DNA from 3 places in the Undibacterium sp. Xuan67W genome. Region 3 is predicted to be linked to each of the others. Evidence: predicted binding sites of a transcription regulator. Region 3 holds the regulator's gene; each other region holds the start of a gene.
What was found. The regulator sigma-54, encoded in region 3, starts transcription at its own class of promoters, with help from an activator protein. The targets are predictions, from matches to a motif close to TGGCANGNAANCTGCTTT.
Positions count from the first base shown of each region.

Region 1: the regulator sigma-54 is predicted to act here: its motif matches at 1,674-1,691, upstream of ACO0LE_RS07435 (DUF4114 domain-containing protein).
Region 2: the regulator sigma-54 is predicted to act here: its motif matches at 2,612-2,629, upstream of ACO0LE_RS04550 (PEP-CTERM sorting domain-containing protein).

Region 1 covers NZ_JBMPPN010000006.1:30,372-35,984, reverse strand. Annotated here, with positions in the region: gene nth (endonuclease III) at 1-518, opposite strand, end outside; gene rsxB (electron transport complex subunit RsxB) at 515-1,213, opposite strand; gene ACO0LE_RS07435 (DUF4114 domain-containing protein) at 1,751-2,347, shown strand; gene ACO0LE_RS07430 (polyhydroxyalkanoate depolymerase) at 2,495-3,730, opposite strand; gene ACO0LE_RS07425 (NAD(P)/FAD-dependent oxidoreductase) at 4,122-5,192, opposite strand; gene fdxA (ferredoxin FdxA) at 5,277-5,600, opposite strand.
Region 2 covers NZ_JBMPPN010000004.1:11,716-17,328, forward strand. Annotated here, with positions in the region: gene ACO0LE_RS04540 (hypothetical protein) at 1-518, opposite strand, end outside; gene ACO0LE_RS04545 (hypothetical protein) at 942-1,583, shown strand; gene ACO0LE_RS04550 (PEP-CTERM sorting domain-containing protein) at 1,708-2,550, opposite strand; gene ACO0LE_RS04555 (lysostaphin resistance A-like protein) at 2,991-3,821, shown strand; gene ACO0LE_RS04560 (DMT family transporter) at 3,818-4,699, opposite strand; gene ACO0LE_RS04565 (hypothetical protein) at 5,214-5,613, shown strand, end outside.
Region 3 covers NZ_JBMPPN010000011.1:68,511-74,123, reverse strand. Annotated here, with positions in the region: gene ggt (gamma-glutamyltransferase) at 1-233, shown strand, start outside; gene ACO0LE_RS11690 (MBL fold metallo-hydrolase) at 394-1,191, shown strand; gene hpf (ribosome hibernation-promoting factor, HPF/YfiA family) at 1,501-1,845, opposite strand; gene ACO0LE_RS11680 (RNA polymerase factor sigma-54) at 1,979-3,469, opposite strand; gene lptB (LPS export ABC transporter ATP-binding protein) at 3,487-4,227, opposite strand; gene lptA (lipopolysaccharide transport periplasmic protein LptA) at 4,229-4,807, opposite strand; gene lptC (LPS export ABC transporter periplasmic protein LptC) at 4,827-5,480, opposite strand; gene ACO0LE_RS11660 (KdsC family phosphatase) at 5,477-5,613, opposite strand, start outside.

The sequences.
Region 1 (5,613 bases), on a different contig from region 3:
AGTTTAAATTCATCAGGCACAAACTTGAGCAGCTTCTCTTCGACGATATCGACGTTTTTACCGGGTGCAATTCCTGTGCGGTTAGAGACGCGGAAGATGTGTGTATCTACCGCAATCGTTGGCTCGCCAAAGGCGGTGTTCAGGACGACATTCGCGGTTTTTCTGCCGACACCGGGCAGTGCTTCTAATGCCTCGCGGTCCTTCGGTACTTCACTGCCGTGCTGATCAATCAGGATCTTGCAGGTAGCAATCACATTTTTTGCTTTGGTGCGAAATAATCCTATCGTTTGAATATACGGAATCAGCCCGTCTACATCGAGTGCCAGGATTTTTTCCGGTGTATTGGCAACCGGATAGAGTTTGCGTGTTGCTTTGTTGACGGAGACGTCGGTGGCTTGTGCGGACAACAATACGGCAATCAATAATTCGAACGGACTTGTGTATTCCAGCTCGGTAGTCGGATGCGGATTTTGCGCTTGCAAGCGACTAAAAATTTCATGGCGTTTTAGTTTGTTCATGGCTTGTTCTTATCCGTGTCGGCATCAAGTTTTTTTAGACGGGCGCGCTCGATGGCAGCGGCGATGATCGCTTTTTTGCGATCGCGCTCTGCAATTTCTGCGGCGCTTAATGCGGCGGTTAACTCAGGCTCGTCGTCTAAGGCAGCCAGTTTTGCTACCGCTTTGGCGGCGAGCCTGTCATCATTTTCTTGAGCTTCTCTTTTTAATCGCAATTCACGTGTGTGAAATTGCTGACGAGCCTGATCCGCCTGATCTGGAGTCCACGCATTCCAGCCCGTTTTACCCGGTGTGACATCGACCATGCTAATGCAGTCGACCGGGCAGGGGGCGACGCAGAGGTCGCAGCCAGTGCAGAGTGACGGCAATACGGTGTGCATTTGCTTTGCCGCGCCAAGTATTGCGTCAACGGGACATGCTTGAATACACAGCGTGCACCCTATGCAGTACGCTTCATCGATTACCGCGACGGGTCGGACGCGTTCCAGGCCGTGACTGATATCGAGAGGAATACTGGGTTTGCCCAAGAGCAGCGCGAGGCGATTGACGCCCTCTTGCCCACCAGGGGGGCATTGGTTGTAATTCGCGTTACCCTCAGCAATTGCCTCGGCATAGGGACGGCAGGCAGGATAGCCGCATTTGGTGCACTGCGTTTGCGGTAGCAAATTTTCTAATTGGTCTGCGAGGGTGGGTAACACGTGCTTTTTCTATGGAATAGCGAAGATGCCTATTATCCTTGAAACAGCAACTTGTCGGGCAGTATTGCTGTTGCTGTGAGGACAGTCGAGCGGCACTTACTCTGTTGGGTCTTAAGTTGAGCCGGAGGATGAGCGGCTGTCGGATTTATTTACAGTCAGTCAGACTACTCTCTTTAAAGCAATATTTTTATGTCTTGGCTGGCGCTGCTCGATCGTTGCTGTACAGAAAAAGATACGTGTTTTTTAATCAAACACAATTTAAAAAATATGAATAAATGCTGTCTTGGTAATCGCCAATAAATGATGCTCATCGTGTGCTAAGGCATGCCAGTGTTGAGTTTTAAGCGATTGTCAGTATTTTGGCGATGTCATTGATGGCGTGTTTGAAACTAGGCTATCGGATTAGATGGAGAACGGTCGTTTTCAGTGAGGAGTGGTAATAATGATTTCGGAGGGAATATGGAATGGAATTTGCAATACGTGAATGCATGTAGTGCTGTTCACTCAATTTTTCGCCAATTCCTTAAAGGAAATCACATGAATCTCAAGTCTTTGTTTGCTGCCTTAGTCATCAGTCTAGGTGTTGCTTCTAGCGCATCTGCCGTACCAACGGCATATGGTGCCAGCGGTACGCCAAATCCAACACTCTATAGTTTCGTTGCTACTACGACTGGCGATGTCTTAGCTTATTTTGCTGATTCGACCGCAGGTTACACGAATACCTTGAGCTTACTGGTGAATGGTGTTGATACAGGTATTAGCGGTTTGAATAATCACACGTCGGTATATGGGCAAATGCTGAACTTCGGCACGGTGAATGCAGGCGATAGTCTGGTGTTCCGTCTGAATGTCTTGAATAACGGCGATACCTGGTTCTCACAAAAATCACTGAACTCTGATGGCGTCAATCATATTTACTCGAGTTCTTACGCTGGAGATATCGCGATACCGGCAGGTGTTTATGTGGCTTTTGAGGATTTGAGAAACGGTGGCGATTACAACTACCATGACGAAAACTTCGTGTTCACCAATGTCAGTAATGCGCAGGCAATTCCTTTGCCTGCAACACCATTGTTATTCGGCCTGGGTCTGGGCGTGCTGGCATTGGTTGGCAAACGTCGCAAAAAAGGTTGATCCACTCAGAGGGCGTGCTGGCAAATAACAGTATTTGATCCACTAAATAAAAAAACCGCTTAGGCTTAAGCGGTTTTTTTGTGAGTGCTTGCGGTGAATCAGAGCATCGCAAGCTAATTTCCGAGCATCATTGGCTGAAGTGGAAGATTAACGGTGTTCCTGAATGAACGCGCCGATTTTCGGTGCAATAATTTCGCGCCAGCGGCGACCGGAGAAAATCCCATAGTGACCACAACCAGGTGCGACGAAATCCTGTTTCATCTTGGCCGGTATGCCGCTGCACAGATCATGTGCGGCCTGCGTTTGTCCAGCACCTGAGATGTCATCGAGTTCGCCTTCGACAGTGAATAGGGCAACGGTTTTAATGTCTTGTGGGCGCACTAATTTGCCTTCGACTTCCCATGTGCCTTTAGGCAGATTAAATTCCTGAAAGACGGTTTTAATCGTTTCCAGATAGTAGTCTGCTGGCATATCGAGAACTGCATTGTATTCATCGTAGAATTTACGATGCTGCTCCGCTGATTCGTCATCACCTTGTACCAGATGCTGGTAAAAATCCCAGTGACTTTGCGCATGGCGATCAGGGTTCATGGCGACGAAGCCGGTGTGTTGCAAGAAGCCTGGATATACTTTGCGGCCATAGCCTGGGTAATTGGCTGGCACGCTGTAGATGACGGTATTTTCAAACCATGAAAATTTCTTTTCGGTGGCAAGATTATTGACTTGTGTCGGTGATTTACGTGGATCAATCGGACCACCCATCATGGTCATCGTTTTTGGCAATTTCGGGTCTTTGGCGGTTGCCATCAAAGAGATCGCGGCAAGTACCGGTACCGTTGGCTGGCATACAGAAATGACGTGTACATCTGGGCCGAGCAAGCGAATAAAATCTTGAACATAGTAGATGTAATCATGCAAATGAAAGGTGCCCTCGCTAAGCGGCACCATCCGCGCGTCTGTCCAGTCGGTAATATACACATCATGTTGCGGCAACAGTCCGCGTACGGTGTCGCGCAGCAATGTTGAATGATGGCCAGACAGCGGCGCAACCAGCAAGACAGTTGGTTGCTTGAGTTTGCTCAGCTCTTTTTCAGGCAAATTCTTTTTGAAATGCAGCAGTTTGCAAAATGGCTTGATCACAGCAGTACTTTGCACAACTTCTACCGTTTGTTTGTCGACGGTGGTTGTGGTGATGCCGAATTCTGGTTTTTCGTAATCTTTACCGAGGCGGAACAGCAACTCATAACCCGCAGCGATACGCTGTGCATAAGGAGAGTGCGCCAGAGGAGAAACAGGATTGGTAAATAGCTTCGATGATGCTTCTGCCCATTGAGTCATCGGGTTCAGAAAAGCGCGGTTCAGTTCATGAAGTTGATAGAGCATAATCGTGTCTTTCGGATAGGTGTATCAATTCAAGATTAGAAAAAGTAGTCTAGCTTGTTGCAATGCATCATAAACCAGATTTAAAACTTTGTCGCAGCTGTAGCCAAATCGCTGTTGCCACGATGTAAATTACTGTTAAATCTTTAATCTTAAAACAAGGAAATATTTTTCCCTGCTAGCTAGTCTTGTTGTGCGACAGCATCTCAGAATTTCTCCAAATGAGTGATGAGAAATATTCAGACATGTTCAGACGTCTTCAATTTTGTTCAGGTGGATATTTAGGTAGATAGTCAGATATCAATTCAATCCACCGTGCAGAGCTTGGTTTAGACACTTTCCGGACATAAAAAAACCGCAGCACAGGCTGCGGTTTTTGATGAAGATGTCAGACTTAGTCGAAGACCGGTGTTTCTACACCCAAGATCTTGTGCAGTTTTGGTGACGTCGTCGTGTATTGCATGTGGATTTTCTTTTCAGGGAAAATATACGGTGCCGCACCGAACGCCGCCAGCGCTGCCTCATGGAATCCTGACAGAATCAGTTTCTTTTTACCTGGATAAGTATTGATGTCACCGACTGCGAAAATACCAGGCACGTTGGTTTCAAACTTCTCAGTATTGACGACTTTCAATTGCTTACGCTCGATGTCGAGGCCCCATTCAGCGATAGGGCCGAGTTTTGGCGACAAACCGAAGAACACCAGCAAATTGTCCAAAGGCATGCGACGCGTCACACCATCAGCGCCGGTGACTTTGATCTCGGACAGCAGATCGTCTTTGGTTTCAATACCGGTGACCTGACCAATCGTCAATTGCATCTCAAAGTTCTCGCACAGCTCTTTCATCTTCGCAACTGAAGCTGGTGCCGCACGGAAATCGTCGCGCCGATGCAGCAGCACGACGGACTCAGCCTTGCCGACCAGATTTAATGCCCAGTCAAGCGCAGAGTCACCACCGCCGCAGATAACCAGATTTTTGCCGTGGAACTGACTAGGATCTTTGACGCGATAGAAGACTTGTTTATTGTCAAAGGCTTCAATGCCTTCTACTTTCAATGTGCGTGGCTGGAAGGAGCCAACGCCAGCAGCGATAAAAATCGTTTTGGTAATGAAGCGGGTACCTGTCGACGTTTCCAGATCAAAGCGGCCATCTTCACGACGTGCAACCAGCGTCACTTCCTGACCCAGATGGAAGGTCGGTTCAAACGGCTCGATCTGTTTCAGTAGATTGTCGGTCAACTCTTGTCCCGTGCAGACGGGCACAGCTGGGATGTCGTAGATCGGTTTATCCGGATACAGCTCAACGCACTGACCACCAACGACGGCGAGTGAATCGATGACGTGTGCTTTGATTTCCAGCAGACCTAGTTCAAAGACCTGAAACAGCCCGACCGGACCAGCGCCAATGATTACGGCATCTGCCTCGATCACTGCATTGACTGGATTTGTTTTATTGTTTTCCATACGACTTGGTATTTCCTGATTTTCTTGCGAGCGAGAATAAGTGAGTCGATAAGCGCATTGCAGCGCACTTACCGCGATAACCGATTAACGTTCCAGATACTGCAATTTATCTTTAACATCTTTCCAGTCATCGGCATCTGCCAATGGGCTGATTGTTTTGGTAATAGATGGCCAGCTACGGATCAGATCAGCATTGATCTTGATGAACTGTTGTTGATCCGCTGGTACATCTTCCTCGGCATAGATTGCATTGACCGGACATTCAGCGACGCAAACAGCGCAGTCGATGCATTCGTCTGGATCAATTACCAGGAAATTGGGACCTGCGCGGAAGCAGTCCACCGGGCATACATCCACGCAATCGGTATAGCGGCAACGGATGCAGGATTCGGTCACAACGTGGGTCATAACAGTCCTTCTT
Region 2 (5,613 bases), on a different contig from region 3:
GGATCAATATCGGCGATCGCTTTTGGCAAGCGACTTAGCACAGCAGGATCCAATTTGGCGGGTGGTGCTTCTTTCGCAACAGGTGCGGCCGCCGGGATATCCGCAGCGGCACTGGGGTTACCCTTGCTGTCGATCGCATCGGCAGCGTTCTGCGCCTCCACGGCATTGTAAAATGCGCTCATCGTGAGCTGGAGTAGCGACTCTTGGAAGGTGCCTATCGTCGAAAAATCAATGTCGTCTGGTGTTGGCACCTTGCTGGCAATTTTCGCGGGCACATCCGTCAGCGGACGGCGCGGCGTGTCGAAAATGCGGATGTAATTGTCTTTGAGAAGTTGCGCCAGCGCCTTCTCTAGTTTTTTGTCAGACAAATGATCGAGATTGACCTGAATCGCGCCTACCGACGCGTTACCATCAATCTCCCTCAGCAACATACGTAGGCCGCGGGACAGCAGCTTGGTTTTACCAATGGCTTCTGTTAGTCCTTTTGCGGTCTTTGTGTAAACGATGTGCTTATCCATACCAGTCAGTCCAAACGCTCCCTGTATTTACAACAAATTTCGTTTCAAATTTACACAACACGACCAGACATATCGTTGTCTGCCTAAAATATAAGCGTCAATATTGCATTTAATGCAAAGGATAACGCAAACTACAGCAGGTAATCGACTGTTAATTTGTAAAACTGTTTTACCAAACCGCAACGCTGATGCGGGCTACTGAGTCAATTTGGCTGCAAACCCGCATGGAGATTGCGGTTGTTGTTTTTTACCCATGACAATACCGTTATACAATCTAAGCAATCTGAGCGACGTTAGTCATCTGAACGGTGCAAGGAAAAATCCGGTCTCTGTCCGATGTTTATTCGCTACCTAGCCAGCAAACATCATAATCCAGGAATAAGTTTTTCTACGATGAAAACACACGCTACTGATGATTCGTCCATGCAATCAAGAACTGCGACCGCACTTACGATACGCTTCATCTGGATCATGCTGACTTCGCTGGTCTATGCTTTGCCGGTCGGGCTGGCACAAGCGAATGGTCAGACAGATCAGACATTTCCGGTCAAGCTCCCCCTGAATGAGCGACTCTTGCTGGAGCAGGTGGTCTGTGTCAAAAAATATCAGGTCGGTGTGGCAGACATTGACGCACGATCATTTGAGCCACGCGCAGCGAATGCGAATTTTGCCGATGTGAAATGTCTACCGCATGCCCAGCTTAAAGGACAGTCCTTGTACTACGTTGCCCAATGCGTGCGCGATCAGGGGCAGTGGAGTTGTAGCCGTGCCGAACTGGAAACCACGGTGCCACTGCAAGAGAGAGCGCTGATGATGCGACCCGGTACGGTAGAGCCCGGACTCGCCTACGAGACCATACAAAAAATAAGTCGCTATGGCTATTTTCAGGGGAACTTGCTGGATGCTGCGCTGGAATCAACCTGCAATATGGGAATGGGCGACGCGCCGGATCTGATAGAAATTTCTTGCCGCCGCTGGTCGATCACGGTGTCATTTTGGTGCCCTCAGAAAAACGATAAAGCGCCATGCCCGCGCGTGATTTATATGACCAAGCGATCTGGATGATACAAAACCTGAGATAACCCGACAATCACCAACGTAAAAAAACTAAAGCTCCCGAGGGAGCTTTAGTTTTTTTTCCGGGCTTTGTCGAGAACGGATCTGGATTGTATGATTTATTACCCTTTAGTTACCCTTTACGACGACGTGCTGCAAGGATTGCCAACGCGCTTCCTACTAATAAAATACTGGCCGGTTCCGGAATAGGATTGCCGCCGTTTTGCTGTAAAAAACTAAATGTATTCAATGCATAGATACCGTTGTTATTGAGCGGAGCGTAGCTGGCGCCGCAGAGTGGCTGACCGCATAAATTGGTCGTCGCAATCATGTCAATGTCGGCAATGATAAACAGGGATCCGGAGCCCGGTGCATATTCACCTGCATGCCAGAACGCTGATGTCACCTGGTTCTCAACGTTGCGACCGCCTACATGACCATTGTGCGCCAATATGGCGGACTCGTCTAATTGACCGACTGCATAAAACTGCTGGACATTGGTCGCATTACCGAATGGGCCGTTAAACAACGGTGCGCCGCCATTAGAGACGGAGCCGGTACTGCCAGTCGTGCTCATCCCTAAAGTGGTCCCCAAAATGTCATGATTGGAATCATCCTGCAACAGGAACAGATCGCCGCCGCCGAGGAAATAATTCATGATCGCTGCAGAAAAACTGGAGCCTTCGCTATCGGCAATCCAGGTTCCGACAAACATATCGACGCCCGCCAGCGTGCTGCTATTGATTGCAGTGAGGTCGGTTGTGGTAATCGTACGATTGACGATACCGGCAGGACCAAAGTTGGCAGCGTTCTCTAATGCACCACGAAAGCCAGTCATGTAGGACCCGTTCCAGGCCCAGTTACCGCTACTGGGAATAAGGGAGCTGGCAGCACCACCGACGACGTAGGCGTTGGCCGAAAGACAGGTGATCGCCAGCGCCAGGCCGGCAAATAATTTTGATATTGCGTTGGACATAGTATCTCCATTGGGAATTAAAAGGATCTACGCCTGTCAAAACGGCGGGCGCTCAACACGCATTGCATAATTTATACCAGTTTTACTAAGTGCTTGATTTTGCTAAGATATTTTAATTCCTATTTGCTAACAACATAGTACCTTGTAAGAATGTTCGACGTTACAAGTTGCCGGTAGAACTCAGTTCTCTCACAGCAAGCTGATTTATTTTTATTTTTTTCAGCTCGGCTGAGGTACGCGGTTTGATGTGAACGGTTTCATCCGGACGGAGGTTCGCTTGTCAATACTCCAATAGAAAACCAAGGTTAAATCCATGTCCTGCTTCTTGTGATTTTTAGGGCTTTATGACAATGTGCACTACCTCAAATTGTTGCCCCTTTCTGCCGTTCTTTTTTGTTGCTGCTTGTTTTTTGAAATCAATTAATGCCTGTTGTTAATCTATGCCGGTAATTTTTTATTTATTCTGCTCTACTGCGATGGCGTGGTTTTGCTTACCTGGCCCACGCGTATGGATGGGCATGTTTGTGCTGACAATAGCGTGGGCGGTTGTTGCATCATATATCACGCTGTTCGGTTTGTTGTTCATCATGGTGATGAGCGCCGTTGGATGTGCCGCACTGCAAACCACTGGAGCAAGACGTCAGCTCCTGATGATGCTAACTGGTTTGATCGGATTATTGCTGGCAATGCATAAACTGCCAGGTTTTACTGATATCGCTTTACCCGAATTGAGTGTATTCACAGGCACTGAATCCAAGCCATTTTATTTGCATCTGGATAAAGCAATCGCGGGCTTAGTCATGCTAGCAGTATTTTGTCGAGACGATGCGAGCCGGCGCGGTGCGATCTGGCGCAATCCCGGCCTGTGGCGCCTGATATTAACAAGCTTGACCGGGGTATTTATCATTGCTGTGGGAATTGGCCTGACGCTGCCGCAGTGGAAGTGGTCAGCGAGCGCGTGGGCTTTTTTAGGCGTGAATTTGTTCTTCACCTGCCTGGCGGAGGAGGCGTTTTTTCGCGGCGGCGTGCAACAGGGATTGCTCTCACTGCTGCCAAAACATCGCTGGTTCTGCATCGGCATCGCCGCGTTGCTCTTTGGTCTGGCGCATGCGTGGGGGGGCTGGCGACTGATCGTGGTCGCGACGTTGGCAGGTGTCGGATATGGCCGGATATATGAACGCTCAGGTGCCATAGCGATGGCAATCATTTTGCATTTTCTGGTCAACGCTATTCATTTTGTGGGCTTTGTGTATCCGGCGATTTCTTATTAAAAATTTCCGAGGGCAATGACACCGGCGGCGATACACAAGGCACCGATAATACGTTGCACACGATCTCCTTCACCGAGCAAATGTCCGCCGATCAGAGCGGCGAATAGCATCGATACCTCACGCGCCGGTGCCACGTGACTGAGTGGCGCATTCTGCATCGCATACAGCACTAGCATGTACGACACCGGACTGATCACACCGACGATCAGTGCGTATTTCCATTCGCGATTCCATGATGCCTGGGGCGCCTGACGATCGCGTAGCAAAGCAGGTGTAAGTAAAGCAACGCGGATAAAATTGCCCACATAATCGATCAGAATTGGCGATATCAGGATAACCTTGACGGCATATCCGTCGAGTACGGTATAAGCCGCAATGAACAAACCCGTCAGCAGGCCGTAGACAATGCCTTTTTGCACTCGGGCATGCTGGGCGTGATCGCTGACTGAGCGAAACAGTTTAGGTCCCCCCGCAATCAGAAATACGCCGCCAACCACGGCCATGATTCCAAGACCACCGGTCAGGGATACTTTTTCTCCCAGGAGCAGAATCGCTGCTGTCGACGACAGCAGCGGACCAAATCCGCGTGCCAGCGGATAAACCACGGTCAGCTCCGCTTTGCGATAACCGCGTAGTAGTGTGATGAAATACAGCACATGAAGGATACCACTGGCAGTCACAAAGCCCCATTCAAGCCAACCCCAGGTGGGCACGACATTCCAGCCCGCATAGATGCCGACAGGTGCCCACACCAGCATCATGATGAGACTGGTGAATCCGGCAAAGCGCACATCACCGCCCGCTTTTTTGGCGGCGATATTCCAGAGTGCATGTATGAGTCCAGCGAGAATGACGAGAAAAAATGCGGTATAGGACACGTAGATAGAGAAGTGATAAACAGGTGAATCGGCATCACAGTGTAACAAACGACATCAGGAAATGAACTGCACAGAACGATAAAAAATCAGGGAGTACAGTGCAGGATGTGACGGTGCAGAAATGCTCTTGGCATCTGCATTATCCTGCATCGTCCTCCATATCGTGAATCAAACCTGCTGTTTTTTTTCAGCACGTCTTTTTCGTCAATTTATGTGAAGTTAACGTCAATTTGCATGATGTACTCGTATTTTCAAATGATTTTTCCTGCTATGTTTGGACAAAACTTCGCTATATACTTATTTCACGTTGTTTGATTTATAAGGGCACGTCTGCAACTCTGTCCCGGCATGCAGCACCAGAAGCAAGATCCTGCAATAGCTCAGTATTGCAGTCCTTTGCAACGAAGTGATGCACTCAGATACAGGCTTGAAGATGTTCTCGTAAGGTCCGGCGGGACTACCACATGAGGCGCCGTCCGGCGTCCGTTATTAAAATCTCAGGGAGAGTAATAGCATGCGGCATCATTCACGTTCTACTTTAGCGTCACTCATTTTCCTCGCCTATTCTGGCATCGCAGTTGCTGGCAGCAGCGCAGTCACTGATAATCTCACCGTCTTCTCAGGTACCAAAGCCAGCTCGGCACAGGATGTATTACGTCAGGTCGCAACGCAATATGGTTTGCCAGCGACACTCGACAATCTGGTGCTGACCAAGGTGCAGGATTCTCTAGTTGGCAAGCATTATTACTATCAGCAAATGCTGCGTGGCCTGCCGGTTGATCGCGCCGAAATTATTGTGTCCATTGGTCGTAATGGCGAACTGCTGAAAATTTTCAATGAGACTAAACACATCACCGATAAGATGGATGCCAATGCCGTCAATCAGATGTATGTGCAGGCCAGACTGACAACCG
Region 3 (5,613 bases):
TGAACGTCGCACAAGCCACCATTACGCCGCGGATCCATCATCAGTGGGTGCCCGATCAGATGCGCGCAGAGCGGGGCATCAGCGTGGACACCTTACGCATCTTAGAACTCAAAGGTCACAATCTAAAAATCTCTCCTGCCATGGGGCGGACGCAGATCATACAAATCGGTGCCGATGGCTTCGACGGCTACTCCGATCCGCGTAATCCAGACGGCAAAACCTTGGGTTATTAAATCTTCATTGATCACGCAAATGGCACCAGCCATCATTAAGCAGCACCACTTGCAAGCGCTTGATATGAATCAAGCGCTTTACTGATCTAACGCAATTCCAGAGAGCCCTCGCCCACTACAATTGCCCGATGGAAAATATCTATTCCCTCTGGAGATCGTAGTGGCCATAGAATTATATAAAGACGCTCATCACATCTGTCTGATATTCAATGATCTCGTCAAGGATGCCGGCGATAACGCGGTACAAGCGAACCAATTTTTGATTGTGTCAGACGGACAAGGTGCCCTGCTTGATCCGTCTGGCAATATTACCTATAACAGCCTGGTATTAGCGGTGCAACGCTATTTACCCAAGAAAAATCTCAAATACCTTTTTGCATCACATCAGGATCCGGACATCATCGGCGCTCTGGATAAGTGGTTGTTCAGTACGGAATGCCAGCTCTATGTATCGCAGCTATGGTCGCGTTTTGTACCGCATTTTTGCAATCTGAACCGCTCAGACGGCAGAATTGTCGGCATCCCGGACGAAGGTATGCCTATTCCTATGGGTGTTACGACTATTCATGCTGTTCCCGCACATTTCTTGCATGCCGAAGGTAACTTTCAGTTCTACGATAGCCGCTCCAAAATCTTGTTCTCAGGTGATATGGGGGCATCAATGGTAGACGCACGTGATGTCAGTCAACCCATCACGACAAAGGAGGAATTTTTAGATCAGTTACCAGCCATGCGGGGGTTTCATCAACGTTACATGGTGTCAAATAAAGTCTGCCGTTTGTGGGCAAACATGGTCAGAAGTATGGATATTGCGATGATGGTACCGCAGCACGGACGTTATTTCGTCGGGCGAGAAGCAATTCATGCTTTTCTGGACTGGGTAGAGAACCTGCAATGCGGGATCGATTTATTTACCCAGGAACACTATCGGTTTCACGGGCAGAAGTTAGCCGTATAAACAATCTCTATATCATTAGGATTTACGCAAAAACTAAGACCTCTCACCACAGAGACACTGAGAAAATGTAGGAGTAAGCGATTCCATGACATATCGGTTAAAGAGTTTTTAGACGTTAACAAAACCCAATCCGCATATCCCGTGGGGTTTCTGGGGCAAAAAGCTTCTGGAAGCCGCATCCAGCCTGTGGATTCGATGTCGATGGTTATAAGCCACCGTTCGTTTTGTGTACTCAACGTGTATCCAACGAAAAAGGACGCTTGACGCGTCCTTTTTATTGTACCGGCTACGAACACCGGACTTGATGACTCACACCGACGCCGGGTCTGGCAGATGTTTGATGGCGTCGTGCTGATGATCTTGAATTTTGTCTTTGTGTTTGATGACTTGTCTGTCCAGTTTATCGATGAGGAGGTCGATCGCAGCGTAGAGGTCGTGTGCCAGGCTTTCTACGTGGATATCTTTACCACTGATGTGCAGATTGATGTCTGCTTTATGCCGTTTTTCCTTTTCCCGGAGCTTGTCTACCGTCAGAATGACGGCGATATCAATGACTTGATCGAAGTGTCGCCTGATGCGCTCAAGCTTGTTTTGTACATGTTCACGTATTGCAGGAGTTACTTCGAGGTGATGTCCACTGATGGTGAGATTCATACTACGCTCCTATGGTGATGTTACTCGCTATAAATTTCTTCAGCATTTGCTCTGATGCATCGAGCTAAATTATATATAGCAATACAAAACGTAATTTCAAGGCTTAGTTACAAGACTAAATTACAGGTGTTCATTACAAGGATTTGCGCAGGCTTACTGGAGGAATTTTTAGGGCTTCACGGTATTTGGCAACAGTGCGTCGCGCAATGACCATGCCTTGTTCACCCAGCATGTCTGCAATTTTGCTATCAGAGAGTGGGCTTTTCTGGTCTTCTGCTCCTATCAACTGCTTGATGAGTGCACGTATCGCGGTGGAAGATGCTTCTCCCCCCGTTTCCGTCGCGACATGGCTACCGAAGAAATATTTCAACTCAAACATACCATGCGGGGTAAGCATGTATTTCTGAGTCGTTACACGAGAAATAGTACTCTCGTGTAAACCTAGTGTATCAGCAATTTCGCGCAAAACAAGAGGGCGCATCGCAACCGCACCATGGGTGAAAAAATTACGTTGTCTTTCAACTATCGCTTGTGCAACGCGCAAGATGGTATCGAAGCGTTGTCGCATGTTTTTGATCAGCCAGCGCGCCTCCTGCAACTGCGATCCCATCGTCCCGTCACCACGATTTTGTTTCATGATGTTGGCATACATACTATTGACGCGGAGCTTGGGCATGACATCCTGATTCAGCAAAACCTGCCAGCCGTTCGCTGATTTTCTGACAATTACATCAGGGACGACATAGTCTGATGAAGCCGCTGCAAAATCCGCACCTGGCTTAGGATTACACTGGCGAATCACTACCTGCGCCTCGCGCAAATCTTCATCATCACAATTGAGAATTTTTTTCAGTTTATTGAAATCTCGCTGTGCAAACAACGTGATGTGTTCTTCAACAATCTTCAGCGCCAGGCGACGCGTTACGAAGGGAATCTTAGGTAAGCGTTTGATTTGCAGAGCCAGACATTCCGATGGGGTGCGCGCACCAACCCCGGCAGGATCAAAGCTTTGCAGCATCGTTAATGCGAAAGATAATTCCTCTGGTTCTACACATAGTTCAAGTGGCAAACTCGCATGAATTTCATCCAAGGTCTCCATGAGATAACCACTGGGATCCAGCGCATCAATCATCAGTTCAATTAAAGCACGATCACGCGGTTCGCGAATATTCAGCCGCATCTGTTCCAGCAAATGATCGCGCAAACTGGTTTGCGCAGCTTCTAATTGCGGACGTCCATCTTCTTCCTCTGAGGACTTACTGCCTAGCGGCACATCATCAAAGCTCCACTCTTCTTCGTTGGCGCTGGTGCTATCCGCAGATGAAGCAACTTCCGTGTTATCACTGCTGTCAGCAACTGGAGCGGTAGTCTCGGCACCGACTTCCTGTACTGCAAATTCAGATTCTGAATTATTGCTTGTCGTGCTAATTGCGCCATCGGCCAGCAATCGCACTGCATTATCCATGGGGTCATCAACCCGCTCTAACATGGGATTATCAGTTAATAGATTTTCCAGCTCCTGATGTAATTCCAGCGTGGATAACTGCAAAAGACGAATTGATTGCTGCAATTGCGGCGTAAGCGCTAGGTGTTGTGAGGTACGTAGTTGCAGGCTTTGTTTCATCATCATCTCGCTTCCCGCTACATGCGGAAATGCTCTCCCAGATAAACCCTGCGTACGGATTCATTCGTGATGATATCTTCCGGCTTGCCACTCGCCAGCACCGCACCTTGATTGATGATGTAAGCGTGATCGCAAATGCCCAGAGTTTCGCGCACATTATGATCGGTAATCAGCACACCAATACCGCGTTCTTTCAGGAAGCGTACGATGCGCTGAATCTCAATCACCGCAATCGGATCAACACCTGCAAAGGGCTCATCCAGCAACACAAAGCGAGGATTCGTTGCCAGTGCCCGGGCAATTTCTACCCGGCGACGTTCACCGCCAGACAACGAAAGCGCCTGATTCTCACGTATGCCCTCAATCTGCAAATCGGCCAGCAATGTATCCAGACGTTTCTCAATTTCGGCTGAATTCAGAAACTTGCCCTGCTCATCCTTTTGCAACTCCAGCACCGCACGGATATTGTCCTCGACCGTCAGTTTACGAAATACCGATGCCTCTTGCGGCAAATATGATAAGCCGAGAACGGCACGTTGATGGATCGGCAAGCGGGAGATATCCACACCATCCACATTGATCTCACCGGCATCAGAGGGGACCAGTCCGACGATCATATAAAACGATGTGGTTTTGCCCGCACCGTTCGGTCCTAGCAGACCGACAACGTCACCACTCTTTACTTCAAGCGACACATCGCGCACTACCTGGCGCGCACCGTAACGCTTTTGCAAACCTTTGATCAATAAAGTGCTCATCTTATTCTTTGGTTTGCTTATCGGCTTTAGGTTCTAAAATCAAAGTAACACGACCACCGCCAGGGACTTGTTTTCCAGACGAGCTGTTAGTCGCAACGAAGACATCATTGATGCTATCGTAGGAGAGGTATTCGCCCTCCTGTTCCTGGGTTACATTTTTACCGTCCAGATAGCGAATCTTCGCCTTGGAAATAAATTTCACCAACTCGGATCTATCGTCGTATTCAACTCTATCGGCATAGCCGTCAACCCATAAATCAGGGCCACCATCGCGCTTTTGACGGAACGACACACGACCGCCAGCATTGGCATACAGAACCGATGTCTGGTGTCCGTCAGCTGCCTCTGTCACAACGGCACGATCGGCTTTTACCAGCAACGTACCGCGTACCAGAATGACTTCGCCAAGCAGCGTTGAGGTACTTTTTTTCCCGTCTGAAGTCAGGTGTTCAGCGCTGATTGCTGTCTTCTTCAAGCTATCAGCCTTTTCCGCAAATGCTGCAGGTGGCATGAAAAAAATGCCGATCACCAGCATGGCACAATGACTCAGGCATCTCATTTCTTTATATTGAAAGCGCATTATTTGCTCTCCATCGTGATTAGTTAGTTGATGTCCGCTTAGAATGCGGACGATCGATGAGCATGTGAACTTTGCTGAGCAACTGCACTTCCTGTGTCGCATTGTTCGCGATCATGCCAATCGCATGCGTCTCTGATCTTTCTGTGTATAAGGCGACGGCTTTATCCGTCTTCATCGTATTCACATCCGGTAGCAGCAACAGATATTCGGTTTGCAATCGCATGAATTTTGCCGTTGCACTATCGGGGCGCTCTATATTCACGTTGCCATACAAATGAATTTCATCACTCTCTCTCGGCGTCTGCTGTGATGCTTGTCCTTGCGAGTTTTTTTGCTCAACAACTGCCTTATCCGCCCGAATTGTGACCGGGGTTTTGTCTTCGTCAAAGCTGTTAATACGTGGCTGTTGAATTTCAAAGTTATCGTAACGAGGATGATGCGTCAACCGGTCACCTGCGACGTGGAAATTTGCCTGTCCATCGTTCGATAATTTAATGAAATTAAATTTCTCTACATAATAATCAGGCTCACTCCGGGCCGAAGAACGCGAATTGCCCTCATCATCATTTCGCCGCAATACCTCTAATACCCAGAAACTGCCAAGCGCAATCATCGCCAGCACAGCAACAGCCAGCCAGATACGAAAACGGTCTAAGGAAAATGCATATTTCATGTGAGATAAGTCGCCAGTGCTGATTCGTATTTATCTTGTGCACGTAAAATGAAATCGCAAATTTCACGCGCCGCGCCAGCACCGCCAGTCGCTTTTGTCACATGGTGAACCCTTGCTCTGACCTCGTCATGCC